4 regions of the Paenibacillus sp. sgz302115 genome follow, and region 1 is predicted to be linked to each of the others. Evidence: predicted binding sites of a transcription regulator. Region 1 holds the regulator's gene; each other region holds the start of a gene.
The links. Region 1 encodes Rex, which represses fermentation and respiration genes when NADH is low (regulators of the CRP and FNR family bind a similar motif). Its sites were predicted from a motif close to TTGTGAAATATTTCACAA; they were not measured.

Region 1 (4,061 bases):
CATGAAGCAGGCATCGCCGATGTCGTCGTAACCAATCACTCCAAGCTGTTCGCGGATGTCAAGGCCGGCCACCAGCTTCTTCCAGCCTATGAGCATCTCGTTATTGATGAAGCCCATCATCTGGAGGATATCGCGGGCAAGCATCTGGGGATGCAAATGAAATATTTCACTGTTGCCCATACGCTCACGCGCCTGTATAAGGACAGCAAGAGCGGCCAGCTCCCGGTACTGCGTCAAATGCTGCAGTCGTCAGGCAGTGAGCAGGCGGCGGAATGGAGCAGTGTAATCGACAGAATCTATCCCGATCTGCTCACAGTGAAGGAATCCTGGGACATGCTCAGCGATAAGCTGTTCGGCCTTCTGCCGGAGCGCAGCGATGCTGCAGCGGGCGAAGCGGGACAACTCGTTACACGCCTCCTGCCTGGCAGCAAACCGAAGGCGTGGGAGGAATTGGCCCAGATTGAGAACACCTTCAATCTCAGTCTCAGCGAAATTATCCGCAAAGGCGACAAGATGCTCAGCGAGATGCGTGATACGGAGAGCCAGTCCACTTCGGACAGTCTGGTAACGGATATCGGCGGATTGTTCAAGGATTTGGCTTCTATTCGCGAGCAGGTCCGGTTCTTTATGAATCTGAACGACGAGAATAATGTCTACTGGATGGAAGGCAGCAGCAATTACCGTGGCAAATCACTCCAGCTGTATGCCGTTCCGGTGGATGTCAGCGCCCAGCTCAAGGAGCTGTTTTTCGATAAAAAGAAAAGCATTGTGCTGACCTCCGCCACCCTCTCTGTAGATAAATCCTTCCAGTTCATGATTGATAATCTTGGACTTGCCGGGTCTGCAGAGGAAGGGCGTCTGATGACAGCCCTGCTTCCCTCACCGTTCAAGTACCGGGAGCAGGCGCTGCTGGTCATCCCGCGCGATTTTCCAAGTGTCAAAGGCAGTGTGGGCGATGCCCGGTTTGTAGATAAGCTGGTGCATTCGCTGGCCGAAGCTGCGGTGGCTACCCGGGGCCGCATGCTGGTGCTGTTCACTTCCTACAAAATGCTCCGCCAGGTTTATGACCCGCTGAAGGAGGCGCTCTCCTCAGAGGATATCAGCGTACTGGGGCAGGGCGTAGAGGGCGGCAGCCGCAGCAAGCTGATCCGGCGTTTTCAGGACAGCGCCGCTTCTGTACTGCTTGGGACGAGCAGCTTTTGGGAAGGTGTGGATATTCCGGGCGAGGCGCTGACCTGTCTGGCTATCGTCAGATTGCCCTTCCAGCCGCCAAACCATCCGCTTGCGGAGGCCAAGGCGGAGCTGCTGCAGGCGCAGAAGAAGAATCCTTTTATGAAGCTGTCTGTCCCGCAGGCGGTGATCCGGTTCAAACAGGGCTTTGGGCGGCTGGTACGTACTGCGCAGGACCGCGGCATCGTAATTGTATATGATACCAGAGTTATTGAATCTTATTATGGAAAGTACTTCCTGTATTCGCTGCCCGGACCCAAGATGGAGCATATGCTGACTGACCAGATGGTTCCGCGGATTGCCGAATGGCTTGAGGACGGCGGCGTTTCTTGAAGTTTTTTGAACCAGCTATAGTTTTTTTATAATATTCGGATTTGCTTGTACATTCCGTCCTTTAGCAGCCAGCTCAGTATGGGAGGCTAAAGGACGGCCCTATACTTACGAAGCACTAACAAAACTTAAACCAATGCTTACGAAGTGAGTTTGTACGAAGAATACCAAGGAAGCATCGCTATACAAACTTTGAGGAGGAGAAAATATGAAATCAGATAAAATATCGGAGGCCGTCGTTCGCAGACTCCCTGTGTACCTGCGATTCCTGAACGATCTCCAGAAGCGTGAAATTCCCACTGTCTCTTCTCAGGAGCTGGGGCAGAAGCTTGATCTTAATCCGGCGCAGATCCGCAAGGATTTGGCCTATTTTGGTGATTTTGGCAGAAAAGGCATCGGTTATGATGTGTCTTATTTGATCGAGAAAATCCGCCATATTCTAAAGCTGGACCAGCAAATTAACGTGGCGCTTGTGGGTGCCGGTAATCTTGGACACGCTTTATCAAATTACAATGCTTACTTGAAGGACACCATGAAAATCACCGCTGTATTTGATTCCTATGCACCCAAGGTAGGGCAGATGATCAACTCCCTTACCGTACAGCCGATGGAAGAGCTGGGCAGCACGATTCGTGAACAGGGAATCCGTATCGGAATCATCACGGTGCCTGACAGTGAAGCTCAGAACGTGGCCGACATTCTGATAGACTCAGGCATTGAAGCGATCCTGAATTTTGCACCGGTTATTTTGAAGACCCCGGCCAATATTCGCGTTCACGCCGCTGATTTTACAACTGATTTGCAGAGCTTGGCTTATTATTTGCATGACGGAAAGGACGAAGTGGAAGATGAGCAGCAATAAGACAGTAATTATCAACGGACGTTTTCTGGTTCCGGGAACGGATGAGCCGGTGCTGAGCGGTTATATGACCATAGAAAATGATCTTATCACTTACATAGGGGAAGAGAAGCCAGCCCTTGAAGCTGGCACACAGACTATAGACGGCAGCCGTCTGCTGTTTATGCCGGGTCTTGTGAATACACATGGGCACACGGCAATGTCGCTGCTGCGCGGTTATGGGGATGATATGGTTCTTCAGAGCTGGCTGCAGGAAAAGATGTGGCCGATGGAAGAAAAATTCACCGGAGAGGATGTCTACTGGGGAACCTCCCTGTCTGTGCTGGAGATGCTTAAGGGCGGGACAACAACCTTCCTGGACATGTATGATCATATGGACCGGGTCGCTGAGGTTACGGAACTGTCGGGTATCCGTGCGGTGCTGATGCGCGGCGTAATCGGCCTGTGCCCGGAAGAAGTGCAGAACCATAAGCTGGCTGAAGCGGTTGCTTTTGCCCGTAATTGGCATGGCAAAGCGGACGGAAGAATTACTACAATGATTTCGCCGCATGCGCCTTACACCTGCCCTCCGGACTTTTTCGTAAAATTCGTGCAGGCGGCTCATGATCTGGACCTGCCGATGCATACGCATATGTCGGAGACACGGCGCGAAGTGGAGCAGAATGCCGCGGATTACGGCCTGCGTCCGGTAGCACATCTGGAGAAACTTGGCATGTTCACACGCCCGTCCCTTGTCGCTCACGGTGTGCATTTGAACGATGAGGAGATCGAGATCCTTGCCCGCTACAACGTCGGTGTATCCCATAATCCGGGCAGCAACCTGAAGCTGGCCAGCGGGGTTGCCCGGGTACCGGAGCTGCTGCGTGCGGGTGTTAAGGTCTCTCTCGGAACCGATGGGGCAGCAAGCAACAACAATCTGGATATGTTCGAGGAGATGCGTCTGGCTGCACTGATCCACAAGGGCGTCAGCGGCGATCCGACAGCGGTTCCGGCCCCGGAAGCGCTGCTGATGGCGACCGAATACGGCGCGCAGTCGATTTTCCTGAACAATGTAGGCCGGCTTGCCCCTGGAATGAAGGCTGACTTCATTGCCGTTGATATTGATCAGCCGCATTTGCTTCCGCATTCTGACCTGCTCTCACATGTGGTGTATTCGGCCAGTGCGAAGGATGTGGCACATGTCTGGGTAGACGGCAAGCAGGTTGTGAAGAACGGAGAGTGCCTGACGCTGGACGAGGAGCAAATCCGCCGCAAGGCGCAGATGACCTTTGAAGGACTCCTGAAGCGCTAAATTAGCGCGACATGAGCAATTATATGGAGAGGGAGCTGTACTTTGAAGAAAAGGAGAAAATGGCTTCTGCTGGGAATATTCCTGTTTCTGCTCCTTCTGTTCGGATTAAGCCAGTTCTATGCTTACATTATGAAGGACCAGTGGAACGAACGCAGCGCAGCCCGGGATATCGCCAAAGCAAGGGCCGGCTTGACAGAGGTAACCAAGGCCCAAAAATCGGTCTGGGATGAAAATTCAGTGTATTGGGTGCTGACGGGCACAAATGACGCCGGAAAGCAGCTTATGGTCTGGGTCCGCTTTACCGTGGACGGCAAACCGGCCGGAGGCGACAACGGTGTGTATGCCGAAGAG
Region 2 (4,061 bases), on a different contig from region 1:
GCAGCCCGTGCACCTGGTTCATCACCGTGTTATAGATTTTGGCACTGTTCTCCTTGTACTTCCAGTCATCCGAGTCCACATTCCAGTCCCACAGATGGTAGCCCTGAACCAGTACCTTGTCTCTGAAGCTTTTGGTAAAATAAGGCTTGCTGCCATAAGGCGGACGGATCAGCGTTGTGCCTGTGCCGGCAATCTTTTGCAGCACCGCGTTATCTCCATTCATTTCCGCCAGTGCGGCGGATGGTGAAGCATAAAATTTGTCCTTGCGGTGCGTCATGCCGTGCAGCCCCAGTCCGTTCCCCTCTTTCATAATCCGCTTCACCTCAGCAGGGTAGCGGTTCATATTCGGCCCGAGCATGAAGAATGTAGCTTTTACCTCATACTTATTCAGAATATCCAGCAGCTCCGAGGTCGTGGCGGAAGGCCCGTCGTCGAAGGTCATATACAGGGTCTTGCCCGGCTTGCCGGCAGGTGTCTGCGCAGGTTTATCTGGAACAGACGGCGGGGTCAACTCACTCTTATATTGGCTCAGGAACCCCGCATCATCCAGCGCGGCCGAAGCATCCCGGACTCTCAGTAAATATTTATCCGGCTGAAAGGATATTATATACCCAAGGTAGGCGCTGATCTTCAGTTGGACCATCAAGGCTCCATTCTTCACGAACGTGTTCATCGGCGCAACATTTCCGTCTTGAAGCTGAGCACCTCCATCACCCTTGAGCAGCAGCAGCTTACGTCCTCCGCCATCAACCTGAATTCCGTCAGGAAGGCCGGTAATCGTCCACTTCAATTCCTCCGCCAAAGCGCGGAGCGGGACATAATAGCTGCCTTTTACGGAAACGGCTGTAATGCCGCTCAGTTTATCGTTCACTCCAAGCTTCAGCTCAGCGTTCGCGCTAGCAGCGCTTGCCGTCGTCTGCACGACACCAAGACACAGGAATAATGAAAAGAATAACAGCATTGCTTTTTTAATAGTCACCAGATGCAGTCTCCAATCTATGTATATATATCTATTACTTTATCATAGATATATATAACGTAATTTGAGAGATTGTAACCGGAAGCAGAAAAAACTGTAACACTTTTGTTGTGACAAATGACATATCGCATTCTTTTTCAGAAAGAAATCGAAAATCGTTGAATGCTGTCATATCAAGCAAAAAACGCTAAAATAGCGCTGTTTTCACTTAAATCAATTGTGACGAAAATAGTAACATTTGTGAAATTGTGAACAAAATTTGAACTTCCTTAAAATAACCTTAAGACGCACCGTTACAGTGATCTTTATCATACGTAAAGATAGTTGTAACAATTTGATCACATATATTTAACTAAATGGACATTTTTGAGGACGATTATAGCTTTTTATCCAGAATATGTATTTTGCATTATGGGTAAGTAGTTCTTACTATAGATACAGGTTAATGTTTGCCCGCAATGTTCGGCGAATGATAAGAACTATTGAAGGAAGGAGTTCTATATGACAAAAAAGGGACCGTTATACGCTTTGTTTCTCAGCCTCATCCTCCTCCTGCCGGGATGCAGTTCACTCACCGTTCTGAATCCTAAGGGGCCTTCTGCACGAACTTTATCTGACACCATCATCCTTTCTATTATAGTGATGCTCGGTGTTCTGGCAGTTGTCTACATCTTATATATCTTCGTGCTGGTGAAGTACCGGGCTAAAAAAAGCAACGAAGGCTACATTCCGGAGCACGAGGAGGGCAACAAGGTACTCGAAGCGATCTGGATTATCATCCCGATTATTATCGTGGCCTTCCTGTCCGTCGTGACGGTCAAGACAACCAATGCCGTTGAAAATGTCGCTACAGAATACAAAGATCAGAAGCCTCTGGTCATCTACGCGGCCTCTTCCAACTGGAAATGGCATTTCAGCTACCCGGAGGAAGGCATTGAAACCGTAAACTACCTTAATATCCCCGTTCACCGGGCGGTAGAGTTCCGGATGTACTCTTTTGGCCCCATCACCAGTCTGTGGATTCCACAGCTCGCCGGGCAAAAGTACGCCATGAGCGACATGCTCACAACGCTCCACCTTTCCGCTGATACGGAAGGCTCATATCTCGGCAGAAATGCCAACTTTAACGGCAAGGGCTTTGCCCAAATGGAATTTGAAACTCTCGTTATGAGCAGCAAGGATTACGACAAATGGGTTAAAGAGGTTAAAGAAACCGCTCCCAAGCTGACGGAGAAGGAATTCAAGGGCCTGCTTGCCGCCGACTTTATCGGACGCAAAACCTATTCCACCACCCATCTGGAGTTCAGTCCTCCTCCGGGAGATCACGGCCAGCATATGAGCGGTGACGGAAAAGAGATGGATATGGACAACGGAAGTATGGAGCACCAGGACAACAAGGACGTTCATCCTTCACCGGCAACGACTGAAGAAACCGAGTTCAACACCAAAACGGACCCGGAACTGGAGCAGCCCGTGCCTAGCTCACCTGTGGATGAACATACTCACAAATAGCAGCTTGTAGTAAACCGCTCGATGAAACAACCTGAAAGGAGCCACCCTAATGGATTTAGAAAAATTTAAGGTTCCAGGCGAACCCTTAATCTATGGAGCCATGGCCAGTATCGCACTCGCTACCATAGGGATTATCGTCGGGCTAACCTATTTTAAAAAATGGGGCTACCTCTGGCGCGAATGGCTGACCACGGTCGACCATAAGAAGATCGGCGTCATGTATATCCTGGCCGCGCTGCTCATGCTGTTCCGCGGTGGTGTGGACGCGATCATGATGCGTCTGCAGACGGCAGCGCCGGAAATGAAATTCCTCAACGCACAGCACTACAATGAGGTATTCACTACCCACGGCCTGATCATGATTCTCTTCATGGCTATGCCGTTTATCATCGGTCTGATGAACGTTATCGTGCCGCTGCAGATCGGCGCCAGAGACGTGGCTTTCCCCCGCCTCAACGCCGTCAGCTTCTGGCTCTTCTTCTTCGGAGCCATGCTGCTGAACATTTCCTTCGTCATCGGCGGATCGCCGGATGCCGGATGGTCAGCTTACTTCCCGCTGGCGGGTCTGGAGTTCAGTCCGACGGTCGGCAACAACTACTACTCTCTGTCCCTGCAGATTGCCGGTCTCGGAACGCTGATCACAGGGGTCAACTTTATCGTAACAATCCTGAAAATGCGTGCACCAGGCATGAAGCTCATGAAAATGCCGATGTTCACCTGGTCCGTGCTGATTACTAACATCATTATCGTCTTCGCCTTCCCGGTGCTGACCGTGGCGCTGGCGCTGATGATGTTCGACCGCCTGTTCGGCTCGCAGTTCTTCACGATGGCCAACGGCGGGATGGATATGCTCTGGGCCAACCTGTTCTGGGTATGGGGCCATCCGGAGGTCTATATCGTTATTTTGCCGGCCTTCGGTATTTACAGCGAAATTATCGCCACCTTCTCCAAAAAGAACCTGTACGGTTATAAATCAATGGTATTCAGTATGGTGATTATCTCGCTCTTGTCCTTCCTGGTATGGGCTCACCATTTCTACACGATGGGTCAAGGCGCGATGGTCAACAGCTTCTTCTCGATTACCACGATGGCTATTGCCGTACCGACAGGGGTTAAAATATTCAACTGGCTGTTCACCCTGCGCAAAGGGCGAATCACCTTCACTACACCGATGCTTTACACGCTGGCCTTTATCCCGATCTTCACCATCGGCGGGGTTACCGGCGTCATGCTGGCAATGGCCAGTGCCGACTACCAGTACCACAACACGATGTTCCTGGTCGCGCATTTCCACTACGTGCTAATTCCGGGTGCTGTCTTCGCCGTTATTGCCGGGTTCCACTACTGGTTCCCGAAAGTATTCGGCTTCCGCCTGAACGAGCGGCTGGGTAAGCATTCCTTCTGGTGGATCGTGATTTCCTTTAACGTCACCTTCTTCCCGCTGTTCTTCCTCGGTCTGATGGGGATGACCCGGCGGATGTACACCTATTCCAAGGAAACAGGCTTTGGTCCGCTCAATATGCTGAGCTTCGTGGGCGCGATAGGTCTGGCCATCGGCTTCGTGCTTCTG
Region 3 (4,061 bases), on a different contig from region 1:
AAGCAGCGTCTGATTGAGAACGGCAAGCCGTGCAAAGAATATCAGGAAAAGAACATTAGAATATTCCAGGAATGGTTATCGGCTCCCGACCTGGTGCTTCAGTGGAACGGAGGCTTGACCGAAGGCCGCTGGATGACCGGCGTCTATGTGGATCATTCCCGTTTTGCCGGACTGGGACCTTATCTGAAGGATGCGCAGGGCAAGCGGACGTATATGCGGGCAACGGTATCGGGTTAAGCTATATAAATTGAACTATAGAAAATATGAAAAGGGCAGAAGTGACGGAGGGGAAGTTTGGAACTGGAGGAGCGGTAGCGACCGCCTTTGTCTGCGGATTTCCACCGCGAAGAGCGGTATGAATCAAGAAATCTGCAGACAACAGCGGCCGGAAGTCCAAACATTCCCCGCAGTTACGACCAGACCCCAACATGAAATCTTTAGTTCAACTTATATAGTTCTGGAGTTCATTAAAATTTTTTATATTTAGTGCGTACAATCACAAGCTGGCACTCCCGCTGGCGTTAAGGTGAAGGGGTAAGAGAAACCTATACCAACAACCTAAGGGAGGGGCCAACATGGCGGCCAAACAAATTAATAATACAACTACGGGAGTACAGGACGGATTTTCCGGTGAAGCAATGGTCAGAGATATCGTGCTGCAATTCCCCAAAGCTGCGGATTACTTCAAGGCACAGCGGATTGATTTCTGCTGCGGAGGAGCTAAGCCGCTTACGGAAGCGGCAGCAGAGAAAGGGCTTGATACGGAGTCAGTAATCCAGGATCTGAACAAGCTGCTGGAAGAACATCCGGTGCTGGAGGAGGACACCGCCTGGAACGATGCCTCTTCGGAAGATCTGGTTAATTATATCGTGAATAAGCACCACCGTTATTTGCGTGAGGAGCTGCCGCTGATCGCTCAGAATGTAACTAAGGTTTTCCGCGTGCACGGTGAGGATTCTCCGCATTTGGCCGAGGTTTACCGCCTGTTCCATACGCTGCGTGAGGACTTGCTTCAGCATACAGCTAAGGAAGAAGAGAGCGAATTCCCGAAAATGCTGGCCTACTCGAACAATCCGACTCCAGAAGGCTTGGCCGAGCTGCACGGCCTGCTGCATACGCTGGAAGAGGAGCATGACGGGGCTGGCGAGATTTTACGCGAGCTGCGGAGAGTTACAAATGATTTCACACCACCGGAGCATGCCTGCACGACTTATCGTTTAACCTATGCGCGGCTTGAGGAGCTGGAAGGAATGACCTTCGAGCATGTGCATCTGGAGAACAATAATCTGTTCCTGCGCTATCAATAATACATTTGTGCTGCGTCCAAAGTCCCTGCGGGGACTTTTTTTAAATAGTAAGAAAGCAGCAAAATTTGAGAACAGGTCTCATTTGCGTTATTCTTAAAAGGACTATGTACATAATAATTGATTGCCTGAATAGCTGCTGGAGGCTGGGATCGGGCGGGAGAGGCGGTGCCAGAAATGCCCTCAAGATTTCTGTGGCGTATTTTGCTAGGAATTATCATCATTGCAACAGCAGGCGGCTGCTCATCTGTTCTTGGCCCTACGGCTGACGGGAGCAATTCGGGAACTCGTAATGAAGGGCCGGCGTTTTCTCTGCTGGTCGGAGACAGTGAGCTGGCCGGAAGCTCAGGCAGACAGCTCAGCGAAGCCTACAAGCCTGGAATCTCGCTGTTTGAATTGCTTAAGAGCAGCGGAGTCGCTACTTTTGCCGCAGACGGCTTAAGTATTCTGCGTGTCAACAAGGTATCCCTGAGCCCGGAATGGGTCTGGGAGATTCAAGTGGACGGCAAAAAAATAACCGACTGGAACAGCAGTGTTGACCGCGAGGACAGCATAATTATTGCGGCGAAGCCGGCAGCGGTCGGGGCTGAGCTACAGCCGGTCTTGCTCTCCATCAACGGCGGGAGCGAGCAGCCGGAGCTGACGCATTCGTATGTGCAGCCATACACGGAGGACTTGACTGTAAGAAGTATGCTGAAAGCCAGCGAAATGGTGCAATTGGCTGAAGACAACAGAACTGTGACTACGGTTATGGATTATGCTCCGCTCAGCAATGAGGCATGGAAGCTGAAGGTGAATGGCAAGCCCTTGCTGGACAGCGGAATTGATATGAAGCTTAGACCTCAGGATACACTGGAAATATTGCTTGCGTTACGATGATTCATGATGATATAGCCAGCTTTCTTACTGCTTATGGCAAAGGAAGCTGGCTATTTTAGTCTTTATGCGCACATAAATATCGGTTCCGAAAAGATGTGAAATGTTTCACATTTATTGTGATTGGAATCACAAATACCCTTCAAATTTCAACAGTATAATTTCACTATACAGGAAGTTGTGAAGAAGTCCAGAAGCTTGAAGGAGGGTCTTAAAAGTGACAGTGGAGAGAGAAAAACTAGTACTCATAGGCAACGGGATGGCAGGCGTAGGCACTATTGAACAAATATTGAAGCTGGGCGGCGCTTACGATATCACCATCTTCGGAAGTGAGCCGCATCCCAATTACAATCGGATTATGCTGTCCTACGTCCTTGAGGGCAGTAAAACAATCGAGGACATCATTCTTAACGACCGCAAGTGGTACGAGGATAACAACATTACCCTGCATACAGGAACTACCGTCACCCGGATTGATGAGGCGGCGCGCCGGATCATTACGGATAACGGAATGTCCGTTCCTTATGACAAAGTGATTATAGCAACGGGTTCGAATTCATTCATTCTTCCTATACCCGGCAACAACAAAGAAGGTGTCGTAGGCTTCCGTGATATTGCGGATTGCGATGCTATGCTGGCTGCAGCTAAGCAGTACAGAACGGCAGCGGTTATCGGCGGCGGTCTGCTGGGACTGGAAGCGGCCAAAGGACTCGTGAACCTCGGGATGGATGTTACGGTTGTGCATCTGCTGGAGGATCTGATGGAGCGGCAACTGGACCGCAATGCTTCCTCGATGCTGCAGAGCGAGCTTGAGCGCCAGGGTGTGAAATTTGCCATGGGCAAGCAGACCGTCGAACTGACCGGAGAAGAACGTGTGAACGGGCTGCGCTTCAGTGACGGAACGGAACTGGCCGCAGACTTTGTAGTAATGGCAGTCGGAATTAAGCCGAACACCCTGCTTGCCCAAGAGAGCGGCATCACCGTTAATCGCGGAATTGTGGTCAATGATTATCTGCAGACCTCGATGGCGGATGTATATTCCGTTGGCGAGTGTACAGAACACCGCGGTATCTGCTACGGTCTGGTAGCTCCGCTGTTCGAACAGGGAATGGTGCTGGCCAAGCATCTGTCCGGTGCCCCTACCCAGCCGTATGAAGGCTCGGTTGTATCGACCAAGCTGAAAATTTCCGGAGTGGATGTCTTCTCCGCCGGTGAATTCATTGAAACTGCGGAGCACACAGTGATCTCTGCCAAAGATGAATGGAAGCGGACCTACAAGAAGATTTTGCTCAAAAATAACATCATCGTCGGTGCGGTTCTGTTCGGCGATGTTACGGAATCGGCCAATCTGCAAAAGCTGGTGAAGCAGGGTGCGGAAATGACCGACGAAATTTATGGCGAGGTCATGGGCGGCGGCTGCTGCGGCGGAGGAGGAGCGAAGAAAGGCTTGTCCGTCGAAGCTATGGCTGATGAAGAGATTGTCTGCGGCTGTAACGGCGTGACCAAAAAAGCGATTGTCGATGCCGTTACCGAGAATGGTTTTACCACTGTAGATGAGATCAAAGCCTGCACTGGAGCTACCCGCTCCTGCGGCGGCTGTAAGCCGGTTGTTGAGCAGATTCTGCAATTCGTGCTTGGCGACAGCTTCCAGCAGAGCGCGAAGCAGGGCATTTGCACCTGTACCTCGCTTAGCCGGGATGAGATCGTGGCAGAAATTACGGCCAAAGGCCTGAAAACAACTAAAGAGGTCATGAATGTGCTGGGCTGGAAACAAGCCGAAGGCTGCTCCAAATGCCGTCCGGCAGTGAACTATTATCTCGGAATGATCTATCCGGACACCCATGAGGATGAGAAGGAATCACGCTTCGTCAACGAACGGAT
Region 4 (4,061 bases), on a different contig from region 1:
CATTTCATTGCCGGATTCGAAGCAGGTAACCTGCTCAGCCGCTCCTGTCTCTACTTGTGTATTTTCACTAATAGACATTGTCGTATCCTCCCTTTCCATTACTTGAACATTTGGGCTACACGATGTTGCTCGGCAAAACCAACCTCTTCCCGGATACTGGTAAGAGCTTCCGTCGGGCATACTTCGATGCATTTCAGACAGCCTTTACAGTATTGATAGTCGATGCCAAGCAGAACCTGCTGCGGCCGTCCACGCTTGTCTTCGCTTTCTTCCCAGACAAAGCAATTGTCAGGGCACACATTGTCACATGCCGCGCAGCTAATGCATGACTCAGTATCAAGTACTGGCAGCATGCCTGCACGCGAGCCGCTCAAATCCTTCAGAGTACTATTGCCCTGAGCCATAATCACGCCGCCGGGGAGCTGTGTCTCATAACCAAATGGAGATCTGGCACGGATAAAAGGAACTGCTTCAGTGCCTGCCGGTACTTCATATGTTTTAAATTTCACTTCATTGTAGCCGCGGTCAAAGGTGCGGATGTTCGGCTCCACCAGGTGCGGATATTTCTTCTCAAAGGTTCTGCGGATAACCTTGCGCATGGCTTCGGGATCAAGAAAGTCGCAGATACGGAACATAGCGCCAAGCATCGAAGTATTTACTTTCGTTTTCTCTTCAACGGCAATTCCCATGGCATCTACCAAAGCAACCGTTCCATATTCAAGCTTCAGGTCTGCCCGTACATCATCAAAGTCTCGCGTGGTGTTAACCAGAACAACTCCGTCCGGCTGCATGCCGCTAACCACGTTAACCGTCTTGTACAGCGCTTCATGAAAAACCGCTACCAGATGGGGCTCCTCGATTGGACTGTGGTCCCTTATCTCAACCTCCGGGTCACAGAAGCGGACAAAGGTTTTTATGGGAGTGCCTTTTTTCTCCGAGCCGTAAGATGAGAAGTTGGATGCATTGAAGCCAAGCTCAAGCGCGCCAGTCTCGGCAAGCATTTTACCTGCAAGGTTGGCCCCCAGTCCGCCGATGGATTCAAGACGAATCTCGTAGAAGCCAAGCGCATTCTTTTTCGGCAAAGTTGACATTGAATCTCCTCCTTAAAGCTTTGTCAGACCACAAAACGTGAAAATATTCACTTGAAACGTAAAAATGATGCCCGCAGCATTGGATTTTAACTGGTGTGCGTAATGAAGCTGCAGTGATCCCCTCTACTGAGTTCAATCTTAAATCCGGCGGCTGCGATTCTCATTTCAATACAGCTCCTGCAATGCGCGGCTTCGTCGCCCATACAAATCTTGTTCTCATAGAGGGCATATTTCTCGCGCACCTTCAGGGGGGACAGAATAGGCATAACAACATTGCTTCCTGCCAAAAGCGCCTTCTCCCTACCTTCTCTATCAAGAGTCCCTATTGCCGTAGTAGCAGGCATCAGCGCATCCGGAATAAGCAATCTTGCCATAGCAATCATCACGAGCGTATCTTCAACGGTTCCGCCTTGAGCAGCTTTTAGAGGAGTTGCGCTATGCGGGATGAATGGTCCTATGCCGATCATTTCCGGATGGAGCTCTTTCAGAAACAGCAGATCCTCTGCAAGATGCTCATGGGTCTGACCCGGAAGTCCTACCATAAAACCGGCTCCCACCTGGTAGCCAATATCCTTGAGAATCCGCAGGCAGTTCACACGGTTGTCATACGACATCCCCGGATGCAGAGATTGGTACAGCGAACGTGAGGCCGCCTCATGCCGGAGCAAGTACCTATCAGTGCCTGCATCAAAAAGCGCACGATAAAAAGCTTCGCTTCGTTCTCCGATGGATAAAGTGATGGCCGCATCAGGATAACTGGCCTTCATGTTCTTGACTACAGAGGTCATCCGTTCTTCCGTAAAATAAAAATCTTCGCCGCTCTGTAAAACAAACGAACGATATCCGAGGCGGTATCCCTCTGCCGCACACTCCAGAATCTCTTCCTCCGTCAGCCGGTAACGCTCTGCCCTGGAGTTCGATCTGCGCAGACCACAGTACAGGCAATCCCTTTTACAGAAGCTTGAAAATTCAATCAGGCCCCGCATAAAAACGCTTTCATTGTAATGCTTCTTCCGAGTTTGTGCCGCCAAATCAAACAAGCGATACTTGAGATCAGGAGTCAAATGCTTAAGGAAATAAATAATTTCCTCCTTAGTCAGCTCATTCTGCTCAAATAATTTGCCAAGCAAATCTCCCATCCGGCATATTCCTCCATCCCATATGGCTGAACGAATTACTATACACTATGCTGGGGTTATGGGTTAAATGACGGCTTGATCCGATCATATTTGGCATAATAACGAATTTGTAAAAAAGTGCAAAAAAACAGCGGGTCTCCGCTAACCGGAAACCCGCTGTCTATCCGCAATATAAAGTTATCTAAAATTCAGCTCCGCGCACCTTCGCATACACCTTCGAGTCATGCAATTCCCCATCCATGCCGCGGGTGCTGAGCCGCAGGATGCCGTCCAGTGTAAAGCCCGCCCGCTCGGCAACGGCAGCGCTTTTGGCATTACGCCCGCTGCAGCGGATTTCGATCCGGTTCGCTTCAAGCTCCCTGATGGCAAAGTCCACAACCCCGTTCACCGCCTCGGTTATGTATCCCTTGCCCGCGCAGAGGTTCTGATCCAGTATCCGGTCTCAAAACAGCGTGCCTCCCAATCAATATGGTGCAAGCCGCTGCAGCCAAGGAACTTCCCGTCTGTTTTGTGAAAGATGAGCATGTTCAACTGTGTGCGTTTGAGGAAATTCAGCCGCGACTCCCTGACGAATGGCTCGGATTCCGTAAGGGGCGGCATGCTTTGAGCAAAAGGCATCCACGGCTTCAGCTCCTCCAGACTCTCACCGATAGCCTCATTCACCGCTGCCCCATCTCCCCACAGCGGAGCACGTACCAATAATCGTTCAGTCTCAAAGCTCTCGGGAAAATCAAGCAAAAGCGGGTTCATACGTTCAGAGTTCATTTTGGTATAAAGCCTCCTGTTCAAATTATTTTACTAACCTTCTCCATGCCCTAACTCAACCTTCATGCCCGTTACCGCGAGCGTAACATTTTCCGGCAAAATATAGTCTTTTCTCAAATCCACATCATGCGACATGTGTGTATACACGGCCCGGCGTGGACGTACAAGTTCCAGCAGCTCTGCCGCCTCCGTCATATCGTACACAGAACGGGTGGACAGCTCCGCCGATTCATAATAAAAGCTCGTCCCGAGCACCAGCAGATCCGCTGCTTGCATCCGCTTCGTCTCCTCCGGCGTGAGGGAAATGGAGTCCGGGCAATAGACCCAAGCGTAGCCGTTCTTCTCCAGCCGGTAGGCGTAAGAATATCCGTTCTTGCCGTGGTTAACCCGCCAGGTGCTGATCTGCCAGCCGTCAAGCGTAAGTCCGTCGTCACAAGGAATCATATCCATATGGCTGCCAAGCCACGGATATTGCCGCTGTATAACAGGAATCACCTCCGCCGGGGCGTACAGCTCTCCCCTATATCCCATCCAGCGGCAGCTGTCCGCCCATTCCGGCAGTCCGCCGATATGATCGAAATGGGCATGCGTCACCAGCAGCCTGCGCATGCTGCGCCGTCCCTGCATTTCCATCTGCCGCCGCCAGTCGGGACCGCAGTCAATCGCCCAAAAATCACTGCCGTTATCTATAAGCACGGAGGAGCGCAGCCGAATATTTTGCCCGGTGCTTCTCGCTTCCGTACAGGTCTCACAGTTGCAATACACCCGGGGTACGCCCATAGCATCCCCAGTCCCCAAAAACACCAATGTGTCCATAAGCCAGCTCTCCCTTTTCAACGTCACGGATGTATATAAGTTGAACTTTAGTTTTTCATATTTGGGCCTAGTCGTAACTGCGGGGAATGTTTGGACTTCCGGCCGCTGCCCTCCTGCAGATTTCTTGATTTATACCGCTCTTCGTGGTGGAAATCCGCAGACAGCCTAATCATACGGCCAGCTTTCCTACGGAAAGCTCTCAGACGGACGCGTTCGCTCCTCCAGTTCCAAACTTCCCCTCCGTCACTTC

Region 2: qoxA (cytochrome aa3 quinol oxidase subunit II) is a predicted target of Rex. The motif match lies at 1,218-1,235, and genes of this name have one in related genera.
Region 3: nirB (nitrite reductase large subunit NirB) is a predicted target of Rex. The motif match lies at 2,277-2,294, and genes of this name have one in related genera.
Region 4: hydE ([FeFe] hydrogenase H-cluster radical SAM maturase HydE) is a predicted target of Rex. The motif match lies at 2,338-2,355, and genes of this name have one in related genera.

What each region holds. Positions count from the first base shown of each region.
Region 1 covers NZ_JBVYOK010000021.1:90,823-94,883, reverse strand. Annotated here, with positions in the region: gene dinG (ATP-dependent DNA helicase DinG) at 1-1,563, shown strand, start outside; gene AC0LWN_RS26960 (redox-sensing transcriptional repressor Rex) at 1,769-2,422, shown strand; gene AC0LWN_RS26955 (amidohydrolase) at 2,409-3,710, shown strand; gene AC0LWN_RS26950 (cell wall elongation regulator TseB-like domain-containing protein) at 3,753-4,061, shown strand, end outside.
Region 2 covers NZ_JBVYOK010000014.1:131,776-135,836, reverse strand. Annotated here, with positions in the region: gene AC0LWN_RS23010 (polysaccharide deacetylase family protein) at 1-979, opposite strand, end outside; gene qoxA (cytochrome aa3 quinol oxidase subunit II) at 1,481-2,491, shown strand; gene qoxB (cytochrome aa3 quinol oxidase subunit I) at 2,541-4,061, shown strand, end outside.
Region 3 covers NZ_JBVYOK010000020.1:24,958-29,018, reverse strand. Annotated here, with positions in the region: gene AC0LWN_RS26235 (hypothetical protein) at 1-237, shown strand, start outside; gene ric (iron-sulfur cluster repair di-iron protein) at 576-1,307, shown strand; gene AC0LWN_RS26225 (hypothetical protein) at 1,482-2,183, shown strand; gene nirB (nitrite reductase large subunit NirB) at 2,398-4,061, shown strand, end outside.
Region 4 covers NZ_JBVYOK010000007.1:64,454-68,514, forward strand. Annotated here, with positions in the region: gene AC0LWN_RS15375 (thiamine pyrophosphate-dependent enzyme) at 1-78, opposite strand, end outside; gene AC0LWN_RS15380 (2-oxoacid:acceptor oxidoreductase family protein) at 99-1,091, opposite strand; gene hydE ([FeFe] hydrogenase H-cluster radical SAM maturase HydE) at 1,178-2,230, opposite strand; partial or broken gene AC0LWN_RS15390 (GNAT family N-acetyltransferase) at 2,412-2,995, opposite strand; gene AC0LWN_RS15395 (MBL fold metallo-hydrolase) at 3,029-3,811, opposite strand.